2 regions of the Bacteroides zhangwenhongii genome follow, and region 2 is predicted to be linked to the other one. Evidence: riboswitches for the same ligand, from Rfam matches in the RefSeq annotation. Region 2 holds a riboswitch; the other holds the start of a gene.
The links. Region 2 has a riboswitch for cobalamin ahead of GD630_RS09205 (TonB-dependent receptor plug domain-containing protein). Riboswitches for the same ligand answer to the same signal wherever they lie in the genome.

Region 1 (7,955 bases), 2.5 Mb from region 2:
ACAGCTGTACCAGTCACGTGCATAGTCGTTGGCATTCATGGAAAAGCGTCCCATTGTGAACCTCAGCTCTCCTTTGGGAGAGAAGAGTTTGTGAAGAATCGTTTCCTGTTCCTTACGGGGAAGCATATTGAGTGCATCCCATCCTAATTCGTTGAAGCAAGTTCCCCAAGCTTTGAAAACAGTCCCTTCTTCCGAACCGCTGACATCCAATATGGGAGTTTGTGCGGCATTCGTTTGTAGCTTGGCTTTCGATTTTTGCCAGGTGTTACCTTCCGTACTGCTGATCCATTCGAAAGATTGGGCATACATGGAGTTTGCTGATAGTGCGAGGACTAAACTACTTACCAAAGTGGTTTTCTTTACAATGTTTCTCATGTCTTTATTCAAAGTGTTATTTATTAGTTGACTGGTGACAAAGGTAAAAAAGAAGAGGGAAATGGAGGAACAAATATGTAACAGATACTACGACTGATGTAACAAAAAAGAGCAGGTGTCAGAATAATTAAAGCCGGCAATTGCTGGTTTTAATTCTGACACCTGCTCTTTTTTTAGGTTGTTAGGTATGTTTATGCGTTCAATGCCTGTTCAATATCCGCGATGATATCATCTGCGTTTTCGATTCCTACGGATAGACGAATTAGGTCAGGCCGTACACCTGCTTCCATCAACTGCTCGTCCGACAACTGACGATGTGTGTGGCTTGCAGGATGGAGCACGCAACTACGTGCATCGGCAACGTGAGTGACGATAGCAATGAATTCCAGTGAATCCATAAACTTGATGGAAACATCGCGTCCCCCTTTCAGGCCGAAGGAGATTACTCCACAAGAACCGTTCGGCATATATTTTTGTGCCAAAGCGTAATATTTGTTATCCGGCAGGCCACAGTAATTGACCCAAGCCACTTTCTCGTTCTTGGAAAGGTATTCGGCTACTTTCTGCGCATTGCGGCAATGCTGTGGCATACGGAGGTGTAGTGTTTCGAGTCCCAGATTCAATAAGAATGAATTTTGCGGGCTTTGGATGCTACCCAAGTCACGCATCAGTTGTGCGGTAGCTTTGGTGATATAAGCGCCTTTGCCAAATGCTTTGGTATAAGTCAGTCCGTGGTAGGATTCGTCAGGGGTACAAAGGCCCGGAAATTTATCTGCATGAGCGTCCCAGTCGAAGTTACCGCTGTCAACTACACAACCGCCTACGCTGGTAGCGTGTCCGTCCATATATTTGGTTGTGGAGTGAACAACGATGTCGGCACCCCATTCGAACGGGCGACAGTTGATGGGGGTAGGGAAAGTATTATCCACAATCAAAGGTACTCCGTGACTGTGAGCGATACGGGCGAATTTCTCAATATCCAGCACTTCGAGAGAAGGATTGGAAATAGTTTCACCGAACAATGCTTTTGTATTTGGCTGGAAGGCTGCGGAAATCTCTTCTTCGCTGGCGTCCGGATTGACGAAGGTAACGTCTATGCCTAGTTTTTTCATTGTCACGCCGAACAGGTTGAAAGTACCGCCGTAAATAGCGGAAGAACAAACAAAATGATCTCCGGCCTGGCAAATATTGAAAATGGCGTAAAAGTTGGCTGCCTGACCACTGGAAGTCAACATGGCGGCTACACCACCTTCGAGAGCGGCAATCTTGGCGGCAACAGCGTCATTTGTCGGATTCTGCAGTCGTGTATAAAAGTAACCGCTATCTTCCAAATCGAAAAGGCGGGCCATTTGTTCGCTGGTATCATATTTGAAAGTTGTACTTTGATAGATGGGCAATACGCGTGGTTCGCCCTTTTTAGGCGTCCACCCTGCCTGTACGCACAGGGTTTCGGGCTTGAATTGTTTTGCCATAATGTTATCGGGTTTTAGTGATTTATTCCAAAAAATGTTTTAATGGCGCAAAAGTAGGGAAAATAATTGTATTTTTGTCCTGTTTATGAGTGAAATGATAGTCACATGAAGGAGATAATTGTGCAGATATGAAAAATAAACTCTATATTCTTTTATTCTTAGCTTTTCTTTTCTCAGGAACAGCACTTTGGGCGCAGCAGAAAGCGACTCCGAAGGCGGGTGAGGGTATCTCTGCTTTTCTATTGAGACATAACCGTTCTCCAAAAAAATATATGGATGATTTTATAGAGCTGAATAAAAAGAAACTGGGGAAAAAGAATGTACTTAAAGTAGGGGTGAGTTATATTATTCCTCCCAAAGAGAAATCAAAAAACACAAATTTGGGAACTACTATTAACGAGCCTTTGTTCGGTAAGGAATTGGCAAATGTCAAGGTTACTTCCAATCGTCTTGCCGGTGCTTGTTTCTATGTGGTCAGCGGACATGGCGGTCCCGATCCCGGAGCTATCGGACGGGCAGGAAGGCATGAGCTTCACGAAGACGAATATGCATATGATATTGCTCTTCGTCTGGCGCGTGTTCTGATGCAGGAAGGTGCTGACGTGCGTATTATCATTCAGGACGCCAAGGATGGAATTCGTGATGAATCGTATCTGTCCAACAGTAAGCGCGAAACTTGTATGGGGGATCCGATTCCATTGAATCAGGTACAACGTCTTCAGCAGCGTTGCAATAAGATCAACGCTTTATATCAGAAAGACCGTAAAAACTATGCCTATTGCAGGGCTATCTTTATCCATGTGGATAGTCGAAGCAAGGGAAAGCAAACTGATGTCTTTTTCTATCATTCGAACAAGAAAGCGCATAGCAAACGGTTGGCGAATAATATGAAAGATACATTTGAATCGAAATATGATAAGCATCAGCCCAACCGAGGCTTTTCCGGCACTGTGAGTGGTCGTAATCTGTATGTGCTTTCCCGTACCACTCCCGTTTCTGTCTTTGTGGAGTTGGGCAATATTCAAAATACTTTCGATCAACGCCGGTTAGTGATAAATTCCAACCGACAGGCATTGGCTAAATGGCTGATGGAGGGCTTTTTAAAGGATCATAAAGAGAAAAAATAAGTAGAAGAGTCTGTTTTTTATGAACAAAACATATAACTGCTTGTTTTAATAATGCAAATCACCTGATAAAGCTTCTTATGGGTATGCGAATATAGATAAGTCAAGCAAGATATGCCTCCCCGGCATAACAGGAAGATTGCATAGTAGTTTTGTCGTGTTTTATTTTGTGTTTGTGTTGTGACGGTGCTGCGATGTGAATCGGAGTACCGTTTTTTAGTAATGTCCGGTTGTGTTCCCTTATTTTTTTTGATTTCTCATGAACAAAACATATAACTGTTTGTTATAATAATGCAAATCGCCTGATAAAGCTTCTTATGGGTATGCGAATATAGATAAGTCAAGCAAGATATGCCTCCCCGGCATAACAGGAAGATTGCATAGTAGTTTTGTCGTGTTTTATTTTGTGTTTGTGTTGTGACGGTGCTGCGATGTGAATCGAGGTGCCGTTTTTTGGTATTGGTCGGAAAGAACCTTTCGGGAATAAAAAACGGACTTACGAAAGTCCTGATATGATAGTAGGATATTCCGTAAGTCCGTTGGGCTGGTGCTGCCTTGCACAGCACCTTATCTAGTTGTTATAAGGGCATATTACCGTGTTTTTTAGGCGGATTTGTCTGCATCTTATTTTCTGTCATCTCCAGTGCCTGAATCAGACGTTTACGAGTCTGCCTCGGATAAATAATTTCGTCAATATATCCCAATTCGGCAGCTTGATAAGGAGTTGCGAATTTTTCTTTGTAAGCTTCCAGCTCTTTAGCTTTCGTTGCTTCGTCAGCCTTACGGAACAAGATATTGATGGCACCGTCTGCTCCCATCACTGCGATTTCGGCACTTGGATAAGCGAAGTTTACATCGGCTCCTGTCTGCTTGGAGTTCATGACGATGTAAGCGCCACCGTAGGCTTTGCGGGTAATGACGGTGAGTTTGGGAACGGTAGCTTCCGCAAATGCATAAACGATTTTTGCTCCGTGACGGATAATGCCGTTATTTTCCTGTGTATATCCCGGAAGGAATCCCGGAACATCTTCAAAGGTAATCAATGGGATATTGAAACAATCGCAGAAACGGATGAAGCGACTTGCTTTGTCACTGGCGTCAATATCAAGTACTCCGGCAAGGTAGGCGGGTTGGTTGGCGACAATGCCTACCGAACGTCCTGCCAGACGAGCAAAACCGATAATGATATTTTTGGCGAAGTTCGGCATGACTTCAAAGAAATAACCGTTGTCTACCACTCGCTCGATAATATCTTTCATATCATACGGAACATTCGGATCTGTGGGGACAATGGTATCCAAAGTGGTGTCTTCATGATTTATTTCATCTGTACAGTTCTGTTTTCTGGTCTCGTCCATATTGTTCTGAGGCAAGAACGAAAGCAGCTCACGTATGCTCATCAGTAGCTCTTCTTCCGTGTTGCACATGAAATGAGTAACACCGCTCTTACTGCTATGTGCCATAGCACCACCTAGTTCTTCTTTGCTCACTTCCTCATGAATGACGGTTTTCACAACATCGGGACCGGTCACGAACATATGGCTTTGTTCTTTTACCATAAATATAAAGTCGGTAAGGGCAGGAGAGTAGCAGGCGCCTCCGGCACAAGGACCGAGAATAGCTGAAATCTGCGGAATCACACCGCTCGCCATCGTGTTCTGATAGAAGATGTCCGCATAACCGGAAAGGCTCTCGATGCCTTCCTGGATACGTGCGCCGCCTGAATCGTTCAGGGCGATAATCGGAGCGCCGTTCTTCAAGGCAAGTTGTTGGACTTTTACAATTTTTTTTGCGTTGGAAGCCGATAGAGAACCGCCGTAAACGGTGAAGTCATAGGCATAAACGAACACCTGACGTCCGTCTATCTTTCCATAACCTGACACGATACCGTCTCCCGGAATTTTATTCTTGTCCATGCCGTAGTTGGTGCAACGATGAACCATCAGTTTGTCCAGTTCCACAAATGTACCTTTGTCCAACAGCATATCGATACGTTCGCGGGCAGTCATCTTCCCGCTTTCGTGTTGTTTCTCTATTTTGGCAGCGCCTCCACCGAGTGAAGCGATGCGGTCACGTTCTTCAAACGTGGCGTATGCTTTATTTTTTTCTTCCATTTTTTAATCGATTGTTTCAAGAGTTATTAATGTCTGGTCACCGGTGATGTTATCTCCTTCCCGGACCAGTATTTCTTTGATGCGGCAGTCGGAAGTTACCTTGTAGTTGCTCTGCATCTTCATGGCTTCGATAACGATAACCGTATCTCCAGCTTTCATTTCCTGACCTACTGTTACGGGGATTTTTACTACTTTGCCCGGCATTGGGGAAATGATACTGTCGTTTTGTTCTGCTTCCCCTTTCTTGCGCATACGCAGGTATTTTGCTTGACTGTCTACGATTTCGACATTAAAACTGCTATAATGAGTGTTTACTTTATAGCTTTTCCCGTTTTCACGTCGAATTAATTGGGCATTTGCACTGCGGCCATCCATCAGAATGTTGCAGGTCCCGTTTTCCGCCATCACAACATCAGCCTCGAAAGGCTTCCCGTCAATGGTGAGTACCACTTTGTTATCTTCTTTGCTGACCAATTCTATTTCGGCCACACGGTCTCCTATATGAATTTCCATAATCGAATTCTCTGCGTTATAATTTAGATTCTTAATACACCTTTGTGCAACCCGAATTCCTTCCATTTACTGATAGGACGGTTATCCGTTGCATCACCTTTGTTCTCTTCGAGATTCATCAGGTAGTCTATGTATGCGGCAATCATGGCAATGTTTTCAGCACGTTCGCTGGTGCGCATGATACATTGTTTCAAGTGTTCGCCATTCTTGGCAATGAATCCTGTGTCATAGTGACCTTCCACGAAATCGGGAGTGTCCATGATGGCACGCAGATAGCTGATATTGTTTTTCACACCGGTCAACTTATATTCGTGGAGTACGCGGCGCATCCGCTCGATAGCGTATTCGCGGTTGGTAGCCCATACAATCAGTTTACCGATCATCGGGTCGTAGTAGATTGGAATTTCATATCCCTCGTACACATAACTGTCGATACGTACACCGATACTGTTCGGCTCTGTAATCTGTTTGATGATGCCCGGGCTCGGCATGAAATTCATTTCTGTATCTTCGGCACAAATACGACACTCAATAGCGTGTCCGCGTTGCTGAATATTTTCTTGTTTCAGTTGAAGCACCTGTCCGTCGGCAACTTTAATCTGCTCTTTCACCAAATCTACCCCAATCACTTCTTCCGTAATCGGATGCTCCACCTGTAAACGGGTGTTCATCTCAAGGAAATAATAGTTGCGGTGTTTGTCAACAAGAAATTCGATAGTACCCGCACCGATATAGTTCACCGCTTTAGCCGCAGCTACCGCCTTTTCACCCATATCTTTCCGCAGTTCGGGAGTGACGAAAACCGAAGGAGTCTCCTCTACGATTTTCTGGTTACGGCGTTGCACGGAACATTCGCGTTCGCACAGATGAATGACATTTCCATGTTTGTCACCAAGAATCTGGAACTCGATGTGATGAGGCTCTTCAACGAACTTCTCCAGATAAACCGTGTCGTCGCCAAAGGAAGACAACGATTCGCTCTTGGCAGTGGTATAAGCTTCTTCCACTTCTTCGGCACTGTGGATGAGGCGCATACCTTTTCCACCACCGCCCATAGAAGCTTTCAGCATCACCGGATATCCGATCTTATTGCAAAGCTCTATGGCTTCTTCCACACTTTTCAAATTGTCTTGTGTGCCGGGAACAACGGGTACTCCCGCCTCGATCATTTTGATACGGGCAGCAATTTTATCCCCCATGGCTTCCATTGTTTCCGGATTAGGTCCGATAAAGATGATTCCTTCTTCCTGACATCGACGGGCGAAGGTAGCATTCTCGGACAAGAAGCCGTAACCCGGATGGATGGCGTCCGCATGAGCTGCTTTCGCCACTTCGATGATTTTTTCTATATTCAGATAACTCTCTTTGGATGCTGCCGGCCCTACGCAATAAGCTTCGTCTGCATAAAGCACGTGCTTCGCGGTCCGGTCTGCTTCGGAAAAGATAGCGATACTCGTTATCTCCATCTCCCGGCAGGAGCGCATCACCCTTACGGCAATTTCACCGCGATTGGCTACTAAGATTTTTTTTATCATACTTTTTTCAATTAAGTACATACTTATTAATGTCTTCCTATCTAATGGACATACTCCACCCGACGAAAAACAGTATTTTTTTGATTTGGGGCTTAACAAGTGATGCTCTTTCTCCTAACCCACGAGGAGGGGAGCGTCTTACACAAAATGGCAGGTCTTCTGACTGACTCTTGTCTTATTTGCCTTCCCGATTAACATCAGTGGCGTTAAATTAGTTCAATTATAAGACATTGAACAGAGCTTCACAGCAGCGGGACTGTCCGGGACTTACACCCGATTCCCTATTAATCGTCGTCCGTTGGATACGGATTCTGAACCATTTCGGGGGGCAAAGATAAATAAATATTAAATAAGATGTTCCTTTTTTGCACGAAAGTTTCATTTTTGTGCAATGCTTATCTTTAAAACGGGGATTTGTCTTCGATTAAGAATATTGTATATCTTTGTAATGTCATTAATTATATAGTAAAAATGAAATATTTAAATGAACCCGTCAGGCGCCAGGATCGTCTGCTGGAAGAAGAAAAAGCTCTTCGTTTATTACAAACTGCAGAATACGGAATATTGTCGATGCAGGCAGTAGGAGGCGGCGGTTATGGAATTCCTGTCAATTATGTGTGGGATGGTGCTCGTTCTATTTATATTCATTGTGCACCCGAAGGAGAGAAACTGCGTTGTATCTCTGCTTGTGAGAGAGTTTCTTTTTGTGTGGTAGGAGCCACTCATCTTGTTCCCGACAAGTTTACGACGGGGTATGAGAGTATTGTACTGACAGGGACAGCCCATACTGGACTTTCGGAAGCCGAACGGATGAAGGCGCTT
Region 2 (7,955 bases):
AAGAGGCACTTTACATCGAACGTGAGAAATTGATCACTCACCTCCAGATTTCGCATGAAGGACTGGGAGTATTTACGAAAGACAAAAAGGAGATTCTGGTCAACAACCTCTTTACCCAATACAGTAATCTGATTTCAGACTCCAACCTGGAAACTACGGAAGAAGTCTTTGCTATCAGCGAACTGAAAGAGATCATCCACTTCATCAACAAGAACCAAAGACAGCGCTCAGGAGGAAAAGACGAAAAGAGAATGTCTGTCACAATCAATAAAAACGGACGAACCTTTATCGTGGAATGTATCATCTTTCAAGATGCCAGCTTTGAGATTTCGATCAATGATGTCACTCAGGAAGAAGAACAGATAAACTTGAAACGGCAATTGACACAGAACATTGCCCACGAATTGAAAACTCCTGTCAGCAGTATTCAAGGGTATCTGGAGACGATTGTCAGCAACGAGAATATCCCGCGTGAGAAAATTAATGTTTTTCTGGAACGCTGCTATGCCCAAAGTAACCGACTGAGCCGGTTGCTAAGGGATATATCCGTACTAACCCGCATGGACGAAGCTGCCAACATGATTGATATGGAACGGGTGGACATCAGCTTATTGGTGGGCAACATCATCAATGAGGTTGCACTGGAACTGGACGAGAAGCATATCACGGTTGTCAATTCCTTAAAGAAGAGCATACAAATCAAAGGAAATTATTCGCTGATTTATTCCATATTCCGCAATCTGATGGATAATGCCATTGCATACGCCGGAACAAATATCCAAATCAATATAAACTGTTTCCGCGAAGATGAAGGTTTCTACTATTTCAGCTTTGCCGATACCGGTGTGGGTGTGTCACCCGAACATCTGAACCGACTCTTTGAACGCTTCTACCGGGTAGACAAAGGGCGGTCACGGAAATTGGGCGGGACAGGATTGGGATTGGCCATTGTAAAGAATGCGGTTATCATTCACGGGGGAAGTATCTCTGCGAAAAATAATCAGGGAGGCGGACTGGAATTTGTATTTACATTGGCAAAAGAGAGATAAACCACTTAAAAAGCCATTACCGCACAAGCTGTTGAAGAATATCTGTTATTACATCCATAACTCCTTGCAAAAAACAAATAAACTACCTATCTTTGTCGCGCATTGGTTCGCAGACCTCACACGAGGAAAGCGATTAAAAGGGAATCAGGTGTAAATCCTGAACAGTCCCGCTGCTGTAAGTTCTATATTATGTTGCAAGCAACCTACTTTTAGCCACTGGAAGAAGAATTTCCGGGAAGGCGCTCGCAACAGGAACAAGTCAGAAGACCTGCCATGCAACCAATTTCACTGCTTTCGAGGAAAAAGCGTTGAATCTAATGAACCGGACAATTCCGTCTATCATTTCATTCATCATTCTGATTCAGAGAAAGTATGTTGTAATAAACTCTGCCAAAAGTTTATTTATGCGTGTCCGGTCGAAGGGATTTCGCCCGGACACTTTTAAACCTAAAAAAGAGGAAATGGAAAAGAGGACTTTAGCAATCTTTGCAGTAAGCTGCAACCTGTTTTTATCGACTTCACTTTTTGCACAACAGCAAAGGGTGGATACCGCACGTACCTATTACATCCCCGAAATAACCGTTTCCGATATTTATCAGACCCGTGAGATTCGCTCTACCGCCCCATTACAGATATTTTCCAAAGACGCTTTAAAGAATCTGAATGCCCTGCAGGTTTCCGATGCCGTGAAACATTTTGCAGGAGTAACTGTGAAAGATTACGGGGGAATCGGCGGACTGAAAACGATATCCATACGAAGTCTGGGTGCGCAACATACTGCTGTAGGTTACGACGGAATCACACTGACTGACTGTCAAACGGGACAAATCGACCTTGGACGCTTCTCTCTCGATAATGTCGACCAACTGTCGTTGAGTAACGGTCAAAGCGACAACATCTTCCAGCCTGCCCGTTTTTTTGCTTCAGCAGGAATACTGAATATACAAACACTCACTCCCCGATTTGAGGACGGAAAGCACACGAATATAAGTGCGTCTTTCAAGACCGGTTCATGGGGATTGGTCAATCCCAGTCTGTTATTGGAACAACGGATCAGTCGGAAATGGACTGTATCTGCCAACGGCGAATGGATGTCATCGGACGGGCATTATCCATATACCTTATATTACGGAAATGAAGAAGGGGATCTGAGTTCACGGGAAAAGCGAAAGAACACGGATGTACAGACATTTCGTGCAGAAGCCGGGCTTTACGGAAACTTCTCCGACAAAGAACAATGGAGGCTAAAAGCCTATTATTTCCAATCTTCCCGCGGATTGCCCAATGCCACAACTTTCTATTATACTCATTCTTCACAACGTCTTTGGGACAAGAACACATTTATTCAAAGTCAATATAAGAAAGAATTTAACCGGCAATGGGTGTTCCAGACTTCTGCCAAGTGGAATTGGAGCTATCAACGTTATTTAGATCCCGATTACAAAGGTTCTACCGGAGAAATAGAGAACAGTTATTACCAGCAGGAGTATTACCTTTCGGGGTCCGTGCTTTACAGGTTATTGAATAATTTGTCTTTTTCGCTTTCTTCTGACGGAAGTATCAACACGATGAATGCCAATCTGAATGACTTTGCCCATCCTACGCGCTATTCGTGGCTGACAGCTTTTGCGGGAAAATATGTAAACAATTGGCTTACTCTCTCTGCATCCGCTTTGGCAACCGTCATCTACGAGCAGGCCGATAAAGGGGGAAGTGCAGGTAATCACCGTAAACTTTCTCCGTATGTCAGCGCTTCGTTCAAGCCTTTCGACAAGGAAGAATTCCGTATCAGAATTTTCTACAAAGATATCTTTCGCCTGCCAAGCTTCAACGATTTATACTACGGTGAAACTGGAAACAACAAGCTGAAACCGGAGAATGCACGGCAGTATAATATCGGTCTGACATACAGTAAGGATGTATGCCCGTTCCTGCCTTATCTCTCGGCAACTGTTGATGCGTATTACAACAAGATAACGGATAAAATCATTGCCTATCCTACCAAGAACCTTGCTGTCTGGAGTATGAGAAATCTCGGCAGTGTAGAAATCAAAGGCATTGATGTCACAGGCAACGTGTCCCTCCAGCCTTGTGAAAAGCTCCGTATCAATTTTTCGGGGAATTATACATACCAACGGGCTTTGGACGTAACCAACTCCGACCCTGCTTCCGAAGAAGGGAGAACTTACAAACATCAGATAGCTTATACCCCCCGTGTTTCCGGTTCGGGACAGGTAGGTATCGAGACGTCTTGGGTTAATTTATCTTACTCATTCCTGTTCTCAGGAAAACGATATACACAAGGAGAAAATATCACAGAGAATAGAATGGAGAGTTATAGTGACCATAGTATCTCTGTGGGGAAGGAGTTAACTATACGGAAGATTAATACTTCTATTCATATAGAAGTATTAAATATAGCCAATAACAATTATGAGATTATCAAGAACTTTCCAATGCCCGGACGTTCTGTTAGAGCAACGTTCAGTATCAAATATTAACTATGAAACAAATAACCATAAATAGAAAATATATATTGCAGACATGGTTATGGATGCTCTTACTGTTATTCATTGCCTGTGATGATATGGAGGACAAGCCATCTATCTCCAACATTGATGGCAGTAATATCTCCGAAACCGGAACTGCAGAGCTATATATATTAAGCGAAGGATTGTTTAACTTGAATAACAGTTCTTTGGCTCGTTATTCGTTCAAAAAAGGAAAGCTTACTAAAAATTACTTCAAGGACCTAAACAAACGAGGGTTGGGTGATACAGCCAATGATATGGCATTATATGGTGGCAAATTATACATTGTAGTCAATGTATCCAGCACCATTGAAGTAATAGACTTCCAAACAGGAGTTTCTATCAAACAAATCCCTATGCTGGCAAAAAACGGCAGTTCACGACAGCCACGCCATATCACGTTTCATAAAGACAAGGCATACGTATGTTCATACGATGGTACCGTTGCACGGATCGACACTACTTCCTTAGAAATAGATGCCTTGACAAAAGCCGGAAGAAACCCGGAAAATATCTGTATACAAAATGACAAACTATATGTATCCAATTCCGGTGGTCTAGATTATTCGGCTGGTTTAGGTGTAGACAATACAGTTTCCGTGATCGACATCACTTCCTTTACAGAAATAAAGAAAATAACAGTCGGTCCCAATCCCGGATGTATTATACCAGGACCAGACGAAACAGTTTATGTAGCTACTCATGGAAATAACATAGCAGATGGTGACTTCCACTTTGTAAAGATAGACTGCAGAACAGATGAAGTAGCACATATTTATGACGAAAAAGTCATGAATTTTGCAATCAGTGGCAATATCGCTTATTTATATAATTACAACTACAATACAGAATCATCTTCTATCAAGGTTTTCAATCTAAAGACCGGACAGACTATACGCAACAACTTTATCACAGACGGAACCCGGATCAACACCCCTTACGGTATTAATATCAATCCATACAGTGATAATATCTACATAACGGAAGCATATAGTTACACCATAACCGGTGACATACTTTGCTTCAATCAGAACGGACAGTTGCAATTCAGAATCAACCGTGTCGGACTGAACCCTAATACCGTTGTGTTCAGCAACAAAGTATCATCAGGAGACAGCAGTGAAGAGGACTCGGATCCGAATGCCCCCTCTGCATTTGCCAATAGAGTATTGGAATACAGACCGGCTCCCTGCCAATTTATGAATACATCCACAACTGCTTATAAAGAAAACTATACATCTGAAGATGTGAGAAAATACGCAGAAGAGCTACTCAAAGATCCAGACCTATGTCTTCTTAGTCTTGGAGCATACGGAGGTTATATCACGGTAGGATTTGATCATACAGTACCTAACGTTCCCGGACAATATGATTTCAAAATATATGGCAACGCGTACTATGACGCATTCGGGACATTAACCGGAAAGCTTGGTGGAAGCTCAGAGCCAGGCATTGTATTAGTTTCGAAAGATGTTAATGGTAACCAGTTACCTGATGATGAATGGTATGAGCTTGCCGGCAGCGAATATACGTCTTCCGCAACTATAAAAAATTATACTATTACTTATCACCGTCCCACATCAATATTGGATAAAGTTAAATGGACAGATAATCAAGGAAACGAGGGATATGTAAACAGAAATGATTTCTATACTACCAATTCATATTATCCATTATGGATAGAAGAGAACGAGATGACATTCCATGGTAGCCGTTTGAAAGATAACGCTGTGAATGAACCTCGTGAAGATATGCCAGAACATTGGGTAGGATACTGCTATCCATACGGATATGCAGACAATCACCCTAATAACACAGAAAAAAGTAAATTTCAAATAGACTGGGCAGTAGACAAAAACGGACATCCCGTTCAATTAGATGGCATTGATTTCGTTAGAATTTACACAGCTGTCAATCAAAATACAGGGTGGATGGGAGAAATTTCAACCGAAATACAAGCTATTGAAGATTTACATTTTGGGAAACAATAAACAATTATGTATAAATTATTTAATTAAAAGAAGAATGAAAAAGTATTTTGTATTAATGCTAATAACCTTATCACTAGGTTTCGCTGCTTGTTCTGATGATGACACAAAAGTAAGTTTATCCAGTGTAAGCATTGCAAATGAACAAGAAATAACTGAAATAGTACAGAATGGTATATTAACACTTGTTGCCCAATACGAGTGTAATATAACTCCCAAAATTGAATGGAAAGTTGATAATGAAGTAAAATCAAACGAAGCTACATTCAACTTCTCTAGTGAAAAGTTGGGAGAACACATAATCACACTTACTGTTTTCACAAACGAAACTGAAGAAAGCGCAACCCTAAAAATTAATGTATATGGTAAATACAAAAAAGGAACATTTATATTAAATGAAGGGAGTGCCGGAAGAACAAATAGCCATTTAATATTTATTTCCCCCAATTATGAAATAACAAAAGAAGCTTATTTTGAAGTAAACAATAGCCATCTAGGGGATGTTAGTCAAGACCTGTACATAAATAACGGGAAAATTTATATTGTCAGTCAAGGAGCATTTAATAACAAATCAACGATGGGAGTCATTGTAGCGAATGCTGAAACACTTAAAAAAATTATATTCTACCATGATGAATTAAGTGATCTAAATTCTCCTACACATATTGCTGTCACCGATGAAGATAATCTATACATCCGAGACAGTGAAGGAATTCATTTATTCAACCCTTCTACAAAGAGTGTTGTGCTCATTGAAGGTACAGAAGGTGCACTTAAAACAAGAATGGCAGTATCTAAAGGAAAGGTATTTATAGCAAAAGGTACTTCTATCGTAGTAATTCAAGGACAAAAAGTTATTAATACAAAAGAATTCAATAGCACACCGACAGGAGTTCTTAAGGCTGATGATGGGAATATATGGGTATCAACGGAACATAGTATCAGTAAACTATCTTCCATAGATTATTCTATTATCAGAACAAACCAGCTAGAAAGTTATCAACTAAAATCCTATGGTACACCAGCAATTTCAGCCAAAGGTAATATGCTCTATTTTAACAGTAACTTTGATACCAAAATATATAGACATAATTTCACCATTGGAGAAACTAAAATGCTTTATAATGTAGGAGAAAACATAGAAAATGCTAATATAACATATGGTTCAGTTGCTATCAATCCTAATAATGGTGATGTCTATATAAACACAATTAAAGGTTATAGTGACTACACAACCAATAATATCAGTATTTTCAATTTCGAATATAATACAGATCCATTACTCCACAATCTAAAAGGTTATACAAGCTTCCCCGGAGGTGTCTATTTCACCAACAGTTTTGAATAATAAAATATCAGAAAGAAATTCAAGGATAATAAAACAATTATTGCTGTCCGAGAAAATGTGCACCTTTAACCATGGTTATACTTTTGGTGTGGTAACTCAAAGATAACCAAAAGGGGCTGACTTTTTCTCTATGGCAATTACTTGTGAATTAAAAATATTTCATTATCTTTACAGCAACAAATCCCGCTCGCTTCCCGTAAGATTAGCGTACCCAGCGGGACATTTTTATTTATGGGAGTTAAGTATCAAGTCATAACAACTGAGAGGCAAATTGAGATTCTCAAAGAGAGGGATTTGCTTATCAATAATGTCGAGAAAGCCGTAGAAACTCTTGACACCATTAGTTTTTTGTCTTGCCGGTTATTAGCGACACCTTGAGATGGAACATACCCCATCATCTCAAGTGTTAACATCTATCGCCTCAAATATACACTCTTTATATATTTTCCCCACTCGCATAGAATAATGATTATTAGCAGTTGGATGCCCATATTATGCATATTTATCAGCAGTGAGAAACTTTTTTTGTTGACATACAGCAGTCTGAGATATTTTGTTTATATTTGCCATGTCAGTTAATTTAATATGTTAGCAGTTTCGCAGCACTAAGATAGGTAAATTTTCCGACATGGAAAAGTGTTTATATTTATATATCAAACACTTGTACTTTTCACAAATAAATATGCTGCGGAATTAAGGGTAAGAAAATTAATATGGAGAATATTGTCATCAGCTCACTATACGATACTATTGACCAACTTTCCAAGGTTACACGACCTGCTGGTACTCCAAATACAACAGCTCATAATCTTTTGCGTATTGCAACCATAGAGCAACTCATGAGCAAGAAACCTTGCACCTTGCAAGTGGGTGACAAATTATTTGAGTTACAAATTTGGAAGAATCCCGATCTATCCTATAGCATAGAGAAACTCACTCCTTATGCTCCACAAACGGCAGCCCTGCTCATGGCTATACACCAAATCAACACCGATGAGAAGAAAGTAATGGCAGGTACACGTTTGTTGTTAGAATGCTA

Region 1: another riboswitch for cobalamin. It lies ahead of accC (acetyl-CoA carboxylase biotin carboxylase subunit); the one in region 2 lies ahead of GD630_RS09205 (TonB-dependent receptor plug domain-containing protein).

The regions. Positions count from the first base shown of each region.
Region 1 is NZ_CP059856.1:5,011,377-5,019,331, reverse strand. Features, by position in the region: gene GD630_RS19855 (glycoside hydrolase family 30 protein) at 1-375, opposite strand, end outside; gene GD630_RS19850 (O-acetylhomoserine aminocarboxypropyltransferase/cysteine synthase family protein) at 567-1,847, opposite strand; gene GD630_RS19845 (N-acetylmuramoyl-L-alanine amidase family protein) at 1,976-2,974, shown strand; gene GD630_RS19840 (acyl-CoA carboxylase subunit beta) at 3,550-5,085, opposite strand; gene GD630_RS19835 (acetyl-CoA carboxylase biotin carboxyl carrier protein subunit) at 5,089-5,598, opposite strand; gene accC (acetyl-CoA carboxylase biotin carboxylase subunit) at 5,622-7,133, opposite strand; cobalamin riboswitch at 7,266-7,469, opposite strand; gene GD630_RS19825 (pyridoxamine 5'-phosphate oxidase family protein) at 7,605-7,955, shown strand, end outside.
Region 2 is NZ_CP059856.1:2,265,050-2,273,004, forward strand. Features, by position in the region: gene GD630_RS09200 (ATP-binding protein) at 1-1,049, shown strand, start outside; cobalamin riboswitch at 1,136-1,339, shown strand; gene GD630_RS09205 (TonB-dependent receptor plug domain-containing protein) at 1,511-3,550, shown strand; gene GD630_RS09210 (YncE family protein) at 3,553-5,571, shown strand; gene GD630_RS09215 (DUF5074 domain-containing protein) at 5,606-6,916, shown strand; gene GD630_RS09220 (sel1 repeat family protein) at 7,630-7,955, shown strand, end outside.